Regions from separate parts of the Sphingomonas sp. CFBP8993 genome, predicted to be linked through region 1. Evidence: riboswitches for the same ligand, from Rfam matches in the RefSeq annotation. Region 1 holds a riboswitch; the other holds the start of a gene.

The links. Region 1 has a riboswitch for cobalamin ahead of cobW (cobalamin biosynthesis protein CobW). Riboswitches for the same ligand answer to the same signal wherever they lie in the genome.
Region 2: linked by a shared signal. The riboswitch ahead of SOM26_RS09955 (TonB-dependent receptor) and the one ahead of cobW (cobalamin biosynthesis protein CobW) in region 1 are both predicted to bind cobalamin.

The regions. Positions count from the first base shown of each region.
Region 1 covers NZ_JAXCWU010000004.1:486,090-492,580, forward strand. Annotated here, with positions in the region: gene cobN (cobaltochelatase subunit CobN) at 1-2,823, opposite strand, end outside; gene cobW (cobalamin biosynthesis protein CobW) at 2,829-3,866, opposite strand; cobalamin riboswitch at 4,047-4,244, opposite strand; gene SOM26_RS11125 (HoxN/HupN/NixA family nickel/cobalt transporter) at 4,267-5,322, opposite strand; cobalamin riboswitch at 5,478-5,696, opposite strand; gene SOM26_RS11130 (septal ring lytic transglycosylase RlpA family protein) at 5,806-6,384, shown strand.
Region 2 covers NZ_JAXCWU010000004.1:241,913-248,403, forward strand. Annotated here, with positions in the region: gene SOM26_RS09950 (PepSY-associated transmembrane domain-containing protein) at 1-306, opposite strand, end outside; gene SOM26_RS09955 (TonB-dependent receptor) at 326-2,485, opposite strand; cobalamin riboswitch at 2,661-2,880, opposite strand; gene SOM26_RS09960 (Gfo/Idh/MocA family protein) at 3,059-3,976, shown strand; gene SOM26_RS09965 (glutaredoxin domain-containing protein) at 4,192-4,458, opposite strand; gene SOM26_RS09970 (SMP-30/gluconolactonase/LRE family protein) at 4,584-5,591, shown strand; gene SOM26_RS09975 (sensor histidine kinase) at 5,613-6,491, opposite strand, start outside.

The DNA of each region.
Region 1 (6,491 bases):
CCAGCTCTGCCCCGCCTCGATCCGCGCCGCCTCGTCATAGCCTGCATTCGGGTCCAGCCCGATGCCATAGCGACCCGGCGCGGGGCCATAGACGCGCGGGGTCGCCTGGCCGACATAGGGGTTCCAGTCGGACGCTTCCTCGCGCGCGGCCAGCGCGCGCACCGCCTGCCCGAACAGCGCGACCAGATGGGGGAAGGCATCGCGGAACAGCCCCGACACGCGCAACGTCACGTCGACACGCGGCCGGTCGAAGCGCATCAGCGGCATCACCTCGAACCCCGTTACCCGCTCGGAGCGGTGGTCCCAGACCGGCTCGACCTCGATCAGGTGGAGCGCCATGGCAAATTCCTCACCCGCCGTGCGCATCGTCGCCGAACCCCAGAGATCGACGATCAGGGTGCGCAGGTGATCGCCCTCCTCCTGCATGTGACGGCGGATCAGTTCCTCGGCGAGCTTGACGCCCTGGAGATGCGCTGCACGGCTCGGCACCGCGCGGGGATCGATGGCGTACAGGTTGCGGCCCGTGGGCAGCACATCGGCGCGCCCTCGGTACGGTGAGCCCGAAGGCCCCGCCGCGACGCGCTTGCCATCCAGCCCGGCCAGCAATCCCGTCCGCTCCGCCGCGCCCTGCTCGCCGCGCCCGAAGATGTGGAGCCCCTCGCCGAACTGGCTGTCCTTCACATCGCAGACAAAGGCGTCGATCCGGGCGAGCGGATCCTCCGCCCCCGCCAGCCCAAGCGTATCGCCCAGCCCGACGCTCTCCGCCTCCTCGGCGATACTGGCGCGCAGCCGGTCGCGGCGCGCGGGGTCGAGGCCGTCGGCATTGGCGTATTCGTCGAGCAACGCCTCCAGCCGCCCCAGCCCCGCACCCGTCCTGGCCTGTACCAAAGCCGGGGGGACATGGCCGATCGTCACCGCGCCCAGCCTTCGCTTGGCCTGCGCTGCCTCGCCCGGATCGTTGACGATGAAGGGGTAGAGGACCGGCCAGTCGCGGGTCAGCGCCTCGGGCCAGCAGGCGTCGGACAGCGCCACCGCCTTGCCGGGCAGCCATTCCAGCGTGCCATGCGCGCCGACATGGACCAGCGCGTCGATGCCCCGCGCCCGAAGCCAGAGATAGAAGGCGACATAGGAGTGGCGCGGGCAGCGCGAGAGGTCGTGATAGTCATCCGCCCGTGCCTCGCGGCGACCCCGCTCGGGCTGAAGCGCGACGATGGCCTTGCCCAATTCCAGCGCGGGAAAGTGGAAGGCGTCCCCATCGACCAGCGGATCCGCCTCGGCCACACCCCAGCTTTCCAGCAGGTCGGCGCGTAGGGACTCGGGCAAGGCGGCAAGCGCCTCGCGATAGGCGGCGACCGGCCATGTCATCCGGTTGGCGAGCAGCGCGGCGGGCAGGTCGGCCTGTGCCTCCACATCATAACCGGCGTCGCGAAGATCATTCAGGATCGCATCCGTCGAGGCAAAGCCGTCCAGCCCCACGGCATGTGCCGCCTGCCAGTCCTTGCCCGGATAGGTCGACAGCAGGACCGCCAACCGCCGTTCCACCGCAGGAGTCGCGGCAAGCCTCGCCCAGCCCGCCACCTTGTCCGCCACCGCCGCGATCCGTGCGGGCTCGGCACGGTGCAGGCGCAGGGCGATGTCGAAATCGGGATCGCGCTCACCCGGTTGCTTGAAGCTGACCACACCGGCGAAGAGGCGTCCGTCGATTTCGGGCAGGACGACGTGCATGGCGAGGTCGGCGGGCGACAGGCCGCGTGCCGACCCCTCCCAGCCCTGCCGGTCGCTGGTGGCGAGCGCGACCTGGAACACCGGCACGCCTGCACCGTCCAGCGGGGTGGTGTCATCCTCGCCGCGCGCGGAGAAGGCGGTGGCGTTGATGATCGCGGCGGGGGTCAGGGCCTTGACCCAACGCGCGATCCAGGGGCCTGCGCCTTCGGCCTTCAGCGAAGGGACGAAAAGGGCAACGGGGTCGAACCCGCGCTCGGTCAAGGCGGCGTGGAGGGCCGCGATGGGCTCCAGGTCGGCAGCGGCAAGATAGGCGCGGTAGAAGGTCAGCAGGATGCGGGGGCGGTCTTGGCGCAGAAGAGCGGCGGCAGGGCAGGAAGGGCCTTCAGGAGTCCAGCCGCCGACGGGGGCGATCAGAGGCGGGGTCGCTTGGGGCGAGGCCCCTCCCCCATCCCCTGCCGCCTGCGGGAGGGGCGTGTGTGTGGTGGGCGCTTGCACTTCTTCAAACGGTTCGCTCGCGTCAGCGACCGGACGCGTGCTTCCAAATCCCGCGCGTCCCGCACCACGATAGCCCCTCTCCCGGCAGGGGGAGGGGTTGGGGAGGGGCAAGGCCCCAGGCAACACCGTCTCGGCAAGTACCCCCAAGGCAACACCCGCCGCCTGCGCTCCCCCCGCATCGCACAGCGCCCCCAACCGCCGCACCACCGCCTCCTCGACGGTAGACGCCGCCATCAGCCGCCGGTCCTCACGCCCGTCCGCCGCCAGCACCACCAGCGCTATCCCCCGCTCCCGCGCCAGCCGCTCGACCTCGCGCAGGCCATAGTCCCAATAGGCCGCCCCGCCGATCAGCCGGATCAGGATCGCCTTCGCATGCACCAGGGTCTGCTCGACATAGGTGTCGACCGACAGCGGGTGGACCAGCGTCGCCAGATTGGCGAGCCGCAGCGACCAGAGGAATCCCCCCGCCCGCCAGCCCGCCGCAAAGGCGCTTAGGTCGCTGTCGGAGAAGGACAGCACGACCACGTCACCGGGGCGCTGCCCCAGATCCTGTGGAACCGCCTGTTCCTCCAGCCCATGGCTCTCGCGAAAGACGAGATGCACTGGTCTCAGCCCTTCAGCACGGCCTCGATCGCGGCGCGGTCGATCCGGTCATGCTCGGCGATGACGACCAGTTGCGTGCCGCGCGGCTCGCCCGCACCCCATGGGCGATCATAGCTGGTGCGGACCCGGCGGCCGACCGCCTGGACCAGCAGCCGCATCGGCTTGCCTGCCACGGCCGCATAGCCCTTCACGCGCAGGATATCCTGCTGCTCGGCCAGAGTCACGATGCGCTGCGTGATCGCCTCGGGACTGTCCACCTCGCCCAGCATCACCGAGATGCTGTCGAAATCGTCATGCTCGTGATCGTCCGCGCCGTCATGGTGCGAGGGGCGCGCGGCGATGTCGTCCTCGGCGGCCGCTTCCAGGCCCAGCACGATCTCGGCGGAGACGATGCCGTCGACCGCCTCGACCATGGGCAGCGGGCGCGGGGCTTCGGCGGCGATGATCGCGCGCGCCTTCGCGACGCCCTCCGGCCCGGCCAGGTCGGCCTTGGTCAGCAGGACGATATCGGCACAGGCGAGCTGGTCCTCGAACACTTCGGACAGCGGGGTTTCATGGTCGAGGCTGGGGTCGGCGGCGCGCTGCGCCTCGACCGCGTCGAGATCGGGGGCGAAGCGGCCCGCCGCGACGGCCTCCGCATCGGCCAGCGCGACCACCCCGTCCACCGTGATGCGCGAACGGATGGCGGGCCAGTCGAACGCCTTGAGCAGCGGCTTGGGCAAAGCGAGGCCCGACGTCTCGATCAGGATGTGATCGGGCCGCGGCTCCATCGCCAGCAGCTTTTCGACCGTCGGGATGAAGTCGTCGGCGACGGTGCAGCAGATGCAGCCATTGGCCAGCTCGACGATATTTTCCGCCGGACAATCGGGAATCGCGCAGGATTGCAGGATGTCGCCGTCGACGCCCAGCGTGCCGAACTCGTTGACGACCACCGCCAGGCGACGACCGCCCGCATTGCGGATCAGGTGGCTGATAAGCGTGGTCTTGCCCGCACCCAGAAAGCCGGTGACGATGGTGACGGGGACCTTGCTGAGGTCACGCATGGTAATTCTCCGACGCGCCGGACGAGCGAGCGCGGACACGGGACCTGTCGCCGAAGCGGTGACGAACGGGCGCGCGACATGCGTCCGCCCCGCTGACCGGCGACCGATGCGGCCCCGGCCGCATGGCTTCGTCGCTCCCCGACGGAGAACCGTGCCCCGACCACCCCCTGGGTCCAGGCAAGAGCGACCATGACGCCGGCAGGTCTCCTGGCTCGCGGGTCGAAGCGAAGGGATGCGCCTTCCCGGATCACTCCAGTGGCCGTGCCTCCAACAGCACCAGCATCGCTCGCTCACCGCTTACAGTTGCAGGGACAGCCGGGGATTTGCACCCCATTCCCGTTTGAAGCCCCAAGGGGCACCGGCGCGATCTTCGGGAGTTTTCGCCCCCGATGTGCGGCATTTATCCCGCCGCGCCGGGCTTGGCAATTCGCGCCTCCATCGCGGCGAACCCGCGCCAGCGATAGAGGAGGAAACTTGCCCCCCAGCAGAGCACGAACAGCCCGACGATCGCGAAGCCGAGTATGTTGAAATGCTCGGACAGCGCGCCTGCATAACGGAACGGCCCCGAGGTCCAGCCGAACCGCTCGGCCAGCAGCGCGGTCGCCTGGATACCGCCGATCACCAGCGCGACCAGTGCCGAGACGAGCGTGATCGTCATGTTGTAGTAGAGCTTGCGCAAGGGGTGGACGAACGCCCACTCATACGCCCCCAGCATGACGAGCCCATCGGCGGTGTCGATCAGCGCCATGCCGACCGCGAACAGCACCGGGAAGACCAGGATCGTCGCCAGCGACACGCCGTCCGCCGCATGCGAGCCCGAGAGACCCAGGATCGCCACCTCGGTCGCGGTGTCGAACCCCAGCCCGAACAGGAAGCCCAGCGGCGCCATGTGCCAGCTCCGCCGGATCAGCCGGAACAGCGGACGGAACAGGCGCGACAGCGGCCCCTGCCCCGAAAACAGCATGTCGGCATCCGCCTCGGCCATCGGCTCGCCGCGCGCGACGCGGCGGAAACGGGTCCACACGTCGCGCAGGATGATCAGGTTCATGATCGCGATGGCGAACAGGAAACTGGCCGAGACGATGGTGGCGATCGTCCCGCCGCTCTGCCCGAACGCCTCGAAATCGGACAGGGTGCTGGCGGCAAGCGCGACCGTGGTCGCCGCGATCAGGACGATGGCGGAATGGCCGATCGCGAACCACAGGCCGACCGCGATGGGCCGCTGGCCGTCCTGCATCAGCTTGCGGGTGACATTGTCGATGGCCGCGATGTGATCGGCATCGACCGCATGACGCAACCCCAGGCTATAGGCGAGCAAGGCGGTGCCCAGCATCAGGCTGTTGCCCGCGAACACGCTCAGCGCCCAGCCCCAGACGGCGATATTGACGATGACGAGCGCACCCATCAGCCACGTGACGCGGCGCTTGAGCGAGGGTCGGATGGAAACTTCGGACATGGGCGGATCTCTTCCCCCGGGCGCCATGGCGACAAAGGCCGACCGGGCCGACCACAGACGGACGCACGTCAGAGTCGGATTCGATTCGCATCGGCCACGTGGCGTCGCTCACATGATACAATATATCTTCGCCATGACCATCCCCTGGATCGCGGCAAGAGCGACTCGCATCGGCAGGTCTCCTGGCTCGCGGGTCGAAGCGTCGGCGATGCAGCCTTCCCGGATCGCTCCAGTGGCCGTGCCTCGCGCCCCAATAAAGGAGGCACGGGACACCAGCGTCGCGCGCTCACCGCTTACAGTTGCAGGGACAGCCGGGGATTTGCACCCCGTTCCCGTTTCAAGCCCCGAAGGGCACCGGTGCGATTGACCGGCGATCGGGCTGGAAGCCCATACCGGTCGGCACGGGGATAGTCTGCGGCGGATGGAGGCGCAAACCGCTTTATCACCCCCATCTCGCGGCCTAATCCAAAACCCATGGTGGATATGAGACGATGGTGCCGCTGGGGGCGCCGCTGGGCACCGGCGGCGGCCTGCCTGGTCGCGGCCTGTTCGGGCGGGAATTACCGGCCGGTCAGCGACACGCCGGTGCGGATCGGGCGGCCCTATACGGTACGCGGCGTCACCTATGTCCCCGCCGAGGACGCGACCTACGACATGCTGGGCTATGCCAGCTGGTATGGCGGCGAATCGGGCAAGCGCACCGCGAACGGCGAACGCTTCCGCCCCGGCTGGGCCACGGCGGCGCACACCACCCTTCCCCTGCCCAGCTATGTCGAGGTGACGGCGCTGGACACCGGGCGGCGGATCATCGTGCGGGTCAACGATCGCGGACCGTTCGCGGGATCGTCCCGGATCATCGACCTGTCACGCGGCGCGGCCGAGCAACTGGGCCTGCGCGCGGTCGGCAAGGCGGCGGTGCGGGTGCGACGGGTCGAACCGGACGAAAAGGACCGCGAACGCCTGCGCCACGGCAAGGCGGCCCGGCCCTTGCCGCCCGTGTCCGATGCGGTGCGGGCGAACCTCTTGTCGCAGATCGCGGCAGCCGGAATGACGGTGCGTTAGCAGCGGCAGCTTTCGCCCGAGGCTGTGTAAAAACTTCGGAATCTGCTATGGTTTTCCGACGTTTCGGGAGGCTTGGGCATGGGCCGTTTCGTACACGGGGAAGACCG
Region 2 (6,491 bases), 240 kb from region 1:
GTCGACCGGGGCGAGTGTGGCGGCGCGGCGTGCGGCGCGGGTCCGGATGGTCCCGTCCGCCTGCTCGATCCGCCAGACCGGCTCTGCCCCACGCATCTCCAGCACCAGGCCCGCCGCGCCCGGTGCCAGCGGTGGCGCAACGTCGACCCTGGTCCAGTCGATCGCCGTCGCGCCCTGCCAGCGCGCGGCGGGCGACAACGCGGGATAGGGCACGAAGAGCATGACCAGCCCCGAGGCGAACCACATTGCGAAGAACAGGCAGGTGACGATCCCGACCCAGCGATGGGTCAGGAACAGCCAGCGCAAGATTGCCCGCCGCGCCGCCTTAGAAAGCGGCACGAAGCGCCACGTCGATCGAACGCGGACGGCCGAGCAGCCATTGTTCGTCGCCATAGCTGGTGGTCGCATAGGCCTTGTCGAACAGGTTGGCGGCCCGCAGGTCGACCGCCAGATGGTCGGTCAGCGCATAGGCGATCGTGGCATCCACCGTCGCATAGCCGGGGATGCGGAAACGGTTGGCATTGTCCGAGAAACGCCGCCCGACATAGCGCAGCCCGGCGCGCGCCTGGACCCGCCGGGTGGCATCCCAGCGCAGCCAGACATTGGCCATCGTCTCGGCGATGTTGGGCGGCGTCTTGCCGTCATAGCTGACGCCGCCCGACAGGAAATCATCGAATCGCGCATCCAGCACCGATCCGTTGGCGTCGATGCCCACCGTGCGCGTCACGTCGAGCGTCACCGCCGCCTCGATCCCCTGCGCGGATCGCTGCCCCACCTGTTCGATCGGGCTCGACAGGGTCCGCTGCGCCAGCAGCCCGGTCTTGACGATACGATAGGCGGCCAGCGTCGCGGTGCCGCGCCCGTCCAGGAACAACGCCTTCGCGCCGACCTCGACCTGGTGGCCGCGCGCATTGCTGAACGCCACCTGCCCCGTGGTGACCGTGGTCAGCGTGCCCAGCGGATCGACCCCGGTCGCATATTGCGCGTAAAGCGACAGCGTCGCCTGCGGCTGCCACACCGTGCCGATGCGCCAGGTCGTGTTGCGATAGGTGCGATCGAGGGCAAAGGTCTCGGCCGGTGTTCCTTGCGGATAGGCGATCGACCAGCGCTGCACCCGGTCCTGTTCGTGCCGCACGCCGCCGACGATCGACACTCCCCCGCCCAGCGTCACCCGGTCCTCGGCGAAGATCGCCCATTCGCCGGTTCGCGTGCGATAGCGCGGCGCGATCCCCTGCGTATCCAGGAACCGGCCGGGGTCGAAGCGGAAGGGATCGACCATGTCGACCTGCGCGTCCGATCCGAAATCGTTCTCGTGCGTGAACCGGACCAGATTGGCGTCGAACCCCAGGACCAGCGCATTGCCCACCGCACCCCGGATCGGCGTCTTCAGCGTGACGGCCGCCTGGTTGCCCCACTGCGTCTGGTCGTGGCGGATGCCGTAATTGTCGCTGCGCTGGATCGTGCCCGGCCCTGCTCCCACGGGCGCGACCCAGGCATAGCTTTCCAGATTGCGCCAGAACCGGTCGCTGGTCAGGCGATAGGTGGTGTTGGAGATGCTGATCCAGTCGTTCGGCGTCCAGTCGACCTGAAGCGTGGCGCGATCGTCCCGAAAGCGTAGCCGCGCATCGGCGACATTGTAGTTCGCCCGCCGGTTGCGCGTATCGAGCTGCCCCGCGATCAGCGGCGTTCCGAAATAGGCCATGGGCCGCTGGTCGCCATGATCGCCGCGCAACGTGATCGCCAGCGTCGGAAGCGGCGTCCAGCGCAATGTCCCCGCCAGCGCCAGGCTGCGCGACGATCCCCGATCGACATAACCGTCCGATCGCCGCCAACTGCCGTCGATCCGATAGGCCAGCGTGTCGCCGATCGGCCCGCCCATCCCGGCCGCGGCATGCAGGCTGTCCTGCGCGCCATAGCCGATCTCGCCCTGCACGGAGGTGCGCCGGGCGTCGGGCCGCCGCATCACGACGTTCACCGCACCGCCCAGCGCGCCCTGCCCGTACAGGACCGAGGCCGGGCCGCTCAGCACGTCGACCCGCTCGACCATCCACGGATCGGTCGGAAAGGTGATCGTCCCCGCCGCCGGAAACAGCCGCACGCCGTCGATCAGTTGCAGTACCGACCCCTGCCCCGCAAAGCCGCGCGCGGCGAGCGCGGTGCCGCCATTGCCCAGATTGGCGACGCTGGTGATCCCCGGTGCGCGGGTCTGTGCATCGACCAGCGACTGGTCGCCCCGCGCACGGATCGTGTCGCCGTCCAGCGTCGCGATGCTGGCCGGCGTTTCCAGCGGCGTCAGGTTCAACCGGCTGGCCGTCGCATTAGGCATGGTCAGCACGCCACCGTCCTTTTCGCCGATGACGAGGATGGTGGCACTGTCGCTGCCCCCCTCATTGGCACGGGGTTCGGCCACCTGTCCGATCGCGGGGGCGGCACCCAGCGCGAGCAATATCGCCGGGGCGGCGGAAGTCAGGGAAATACACGACATCGTCTTGTCCTTCGGGCGTCTGACGCACATTGACGGGGGCCCTCCGCATACGCGGCGACGGCCATGCCCGCCGGACGCCACCGGCCACGCGCACGCCCCTCCATGCGGCCCCCGCCGCACCTTTGGCGTCGCTCGTCGGATCATCACCGTGCCTCGGCCATCCCCTGGACCAGGCATGAGCGACCAGACGTCGGCAGGTCTCCTGGCTCGCGGGTCGTCGCCGGGTGTGCGGCCTTCCCAGGTTGCCCCAGTGGCCTGGCCGGATGCGATCATCCCGCCGGTGCACGCCTTGCTCGCCGCTTACAGTTGCAGGGACAGCCCCGGATTTCGGCGACCACTCGCCTTCACCGGATTCCCTTTTCATCCTCCTCCCGGAGGAACCGACGCGATCATGACGGCGCCTCGCGGCACCGCCGCTGCGATCGATAGGGGAAGGCGCCGTGCGGTACAAGACGGCCGAAGACTGCACGGCGGGCCCATCCGCGTTTGACACGCGGCCCCGTGACGGCGGAAAGCCGGACGGATCGAAAGCCCTCCCCGGTTCCATGGCGGCGGGTCGAAGGAGAGACGGACATGCGCGTGCTGGTCATCGGTCTGGGCGATATCGCGCACAAGGCCTATCTGCCCGTCCTGGCGTCCCGCCCCGACATCGCCCTGCATCTCGTCACGCGCGACGCGCAGGTGCGGCACGACACCGCCCGCGCCTGGCGGGTGGCGGGCCATCATGCCACGCTGGACGCGGCGCTGGCGACCGGCGCGTTCGACGCCGCCTTCGTCCACGCCGCGACCGAGGCGCATCCCGCATTGGTCCAGCATCTGCTCGAGGCGCGGATCGCGACCTTCGTCGACAAGCCGCTGGCCGATACGCTGGCGGAAGCCGAACGGCTTATGGCACTGGCGGCGGCGCAGGACACCCTGCTGCGCGTCGGGTTCAACCGCCGGTTCGCGCCCTGTTACGCCACGCTGCGCGACGAAACGGCGGACCTGATCGTCATGGAGAAGCACCGCCACCGCCAGCCGGACGTCGCGCGCCGTGTGATCTTCGACGACTTCATCCATGTCGCCGACACGCTGCTCTTCATGGCGCCGGGGCCGATACGCCGCCGCGTGATCGAACCCAGGGTCGTCGACGGCCTGCTGACCGCGATCACGCTGATGCTGGCGGGCGACGGTTTCACCGCGATCGGCATGATGCACCGGGACAGCGGGTTGAACGAGGAACGGCTGGACATGATGGGCGGCGGCCTCCGCCGGTCGGTGCTGAACATGGCGGACCAGGTGCATCTGGCTGGAAGCGAGGTCCGGACACGACGCAGCGACTGGACCTCGGTCGGCTGGCAGCGCGGGTTCGAGGCGATGTGCCTCGACTTCCTGAGCGCCGCCCGCGACGGGGTGACGACGGATGCCGAGGATATTCTGGCGACCCATGCTCTGTGCGAGGCGATGACCGAAGCAGCGGAAGCCGTGGGGGCGATGCCGCCATCCTCCTGAAGTGTTTCGGCCACCCGCTCTACCCTTGCGAGGGTTTCCCATGTCCCCCAAGCACCATCCCGGCGAAGGCCGGGATTCAGTTGGGCGATCATTGGACGTCTCTCTTGCCGTTTCCCAACTGGGCCGCGGCCTTCGCCGGGGTGGTATGGGGTTCGGGAGAGCAGGCCTGTTTTAGCTCGGCTGTCGCCTGAACGGCAGAACAGGAACGATCGCGCCTAATCGGCGAGATACGCCTCCAACGCATCGCTGCCGCCGATGCGCTCGCCATCGATGAAGATCTGCGGAGTGGTGGCGACGCCCTGCTCCGCCTTGAACGCCTCGACCTCGTCGCGCGAGGACAGGATGCGGTCGTCGACCTCATAGCCTGCGCCCTCCAGCATCTCCTTGGCGCGCACGCCGAAGGGGCAGGTATGTTCGGGCAGGACCATGCGGTAGAGGGTCGTCGTCTTCTGCTCCGCCATGTCGTTTTCCTTCTGGGTCATGCGACCACAGCGTCGGCCCGTCCAAAGGGTTCCGCCCCCCCCTCCATCGCCCGGCCCCGATGGCCCAAACCGGCAGGCGGATCAGTGGCTTGCGCGGCTTCCGGGCTTCGCGCATCATCATGGACATGACACCCGATCGCCGTTCCGTCCTGGCCGCAGGCCTTGCGCTCATGGCCGCGCCCGTCGCGGCGGCACAGGGCGCGCCGCGTCTTCGTCGCCTGTCCCCAGCGCTCGACCGCATGATCGCGCCGGGCACCGAGCCCGAGGTGATCGCGACCGGCATCCGCTGGGCCGAGGGGCCGGTCTGGGTGCCGCGCGGCGGGTATCTGCTGTTTTCCGATCCCCCGGCCAATCTGGTGCGCCGCTGGCAGCGGGGACGCGGGCTTTCCGTCGTGCTGAACCCGTCGGGCGCGCCCGGCACCGATCCCAAGCTGGTCCGCGAACCCGGCGCAAACGGCCTGTCGCTGGATGCCGGTGGTGCGCTGCTGATCGCCAATAGCGGCGGGCGCAGCCTCGACCGCGTCGACCTGGGCACCGGCCGCCGCATTGTGCTGGCCGATCGTTATGCGGGCAAGCGCTTCAACAGCCCCAACGACATGCATGTCGCGCGCGACGGCGCGATCTGGTTCACCGACCCGCCCTACGGCTTTCAGGACGGCGACCGGTCACCGCTGAGGGAACAGCCGGTCAACGGCGTCTATCGCCGCCGCCCCGATGGTCGCATCGACCTGATCGACGGCGAGCTGACCAAGCCGAACGGCATTGCGATGTCGCCCGACGAGCGGAAACTATACGTCTCGGTGTCGGACGAGGCGGCGCCGCGCATCATGGTCTATGACGTGGATACGCATGGACAGGTGAGCGGCCGCCGCGTGCTGCTCGACGCCAGGGCGATGCTGGCGGCGGGCGGCGCGGGATTGCCCGACGGCATGAAGGTCGCGCGCGACGGTACGCTCGTCTGCGCGGTGCCCGGCGGCATGATGCTGATGACGCCCGACGCCGAACCGCTGGGCCTGATCGAACAGGGCTCGCCAATCGCCAACTGCGCCTTTGGCGAAGGCGGCCGCGCGCTGTTTCTGGCGGCCAATGACCGTATCCTGCGCGTGGCGCTGCGCCCCGGCTGGCAGGGCTGATCGAGGTCCGGGCGTAACGCCCTAGGCGTCGCCCTCGATCATGCTGGCCGACACGGGAATGGCGATCGTGCAGTGGACCCCGTCCGCCCCCAGCGCATAGGTGGTACGCGCATTCAACTGATAGGGCAGCGCACGCTCGATCAGCTCGCGCCCCTGGCCGTGACGATCGGTCCGGGTATCGGCTTGCGGCATCGCCACCCCGCTTTCGCGCCAGTCGATATGCAGCCACGGCTTGCCATCGGCCCCGCACGGATCGAGCGACCACCGGATCGCCAGCCGCCCATCGGCCTGGCCCAGCGCGCCATGCTTGATCGCGTTCGTCGCCAGCTCGTGGATCGCCATGGCCAGCGTGTGCACCGTTGTCGAGCGCAACCGGACGCCCGTCGGCCCCTCCAGCGTGGTCCGCCCCGCCCGGCCGCCCATCGCCGCCAATTCGGTGTGGATCAGATCCTCGAACGACACCCGGTCGTGATCGTTGAGCCGCGACAACAGCCCCTGCACGCGCGACAAGGCGGCCATACGGTCGTCGAAATGTGCCAGGAAACCGGCCAGGTCGTCGGTCCCCCGCGCGGTATGGTCGGCGATCGAACGGACGACGCCCATCAGGTTGCTGGTCCGGTGTTGCAGTTCGGCGATCAGTACGCGCTGCGACGCCTCGCTCCGGCGCAGCGCCGCCTCGGTCTTGCGGCGGTCGGTCAGGTCGGCGGTGACGACCAGGAAGCGGCTTCCCTGCCCCCCGGTCGGCGGCAATAGCGAGATCGTGCTGCTGGCCCAGACCTGCGAACCGTCGGGCCGGAAATAGCGTTTGTCGAGGGTGCTGGGACGCCCGGTGGCCGCCGCCTGCGTGATCGCGATCAGGCTGGGGGCCATGTCGTCGGGATGGGTGATCTCGGCCACGCT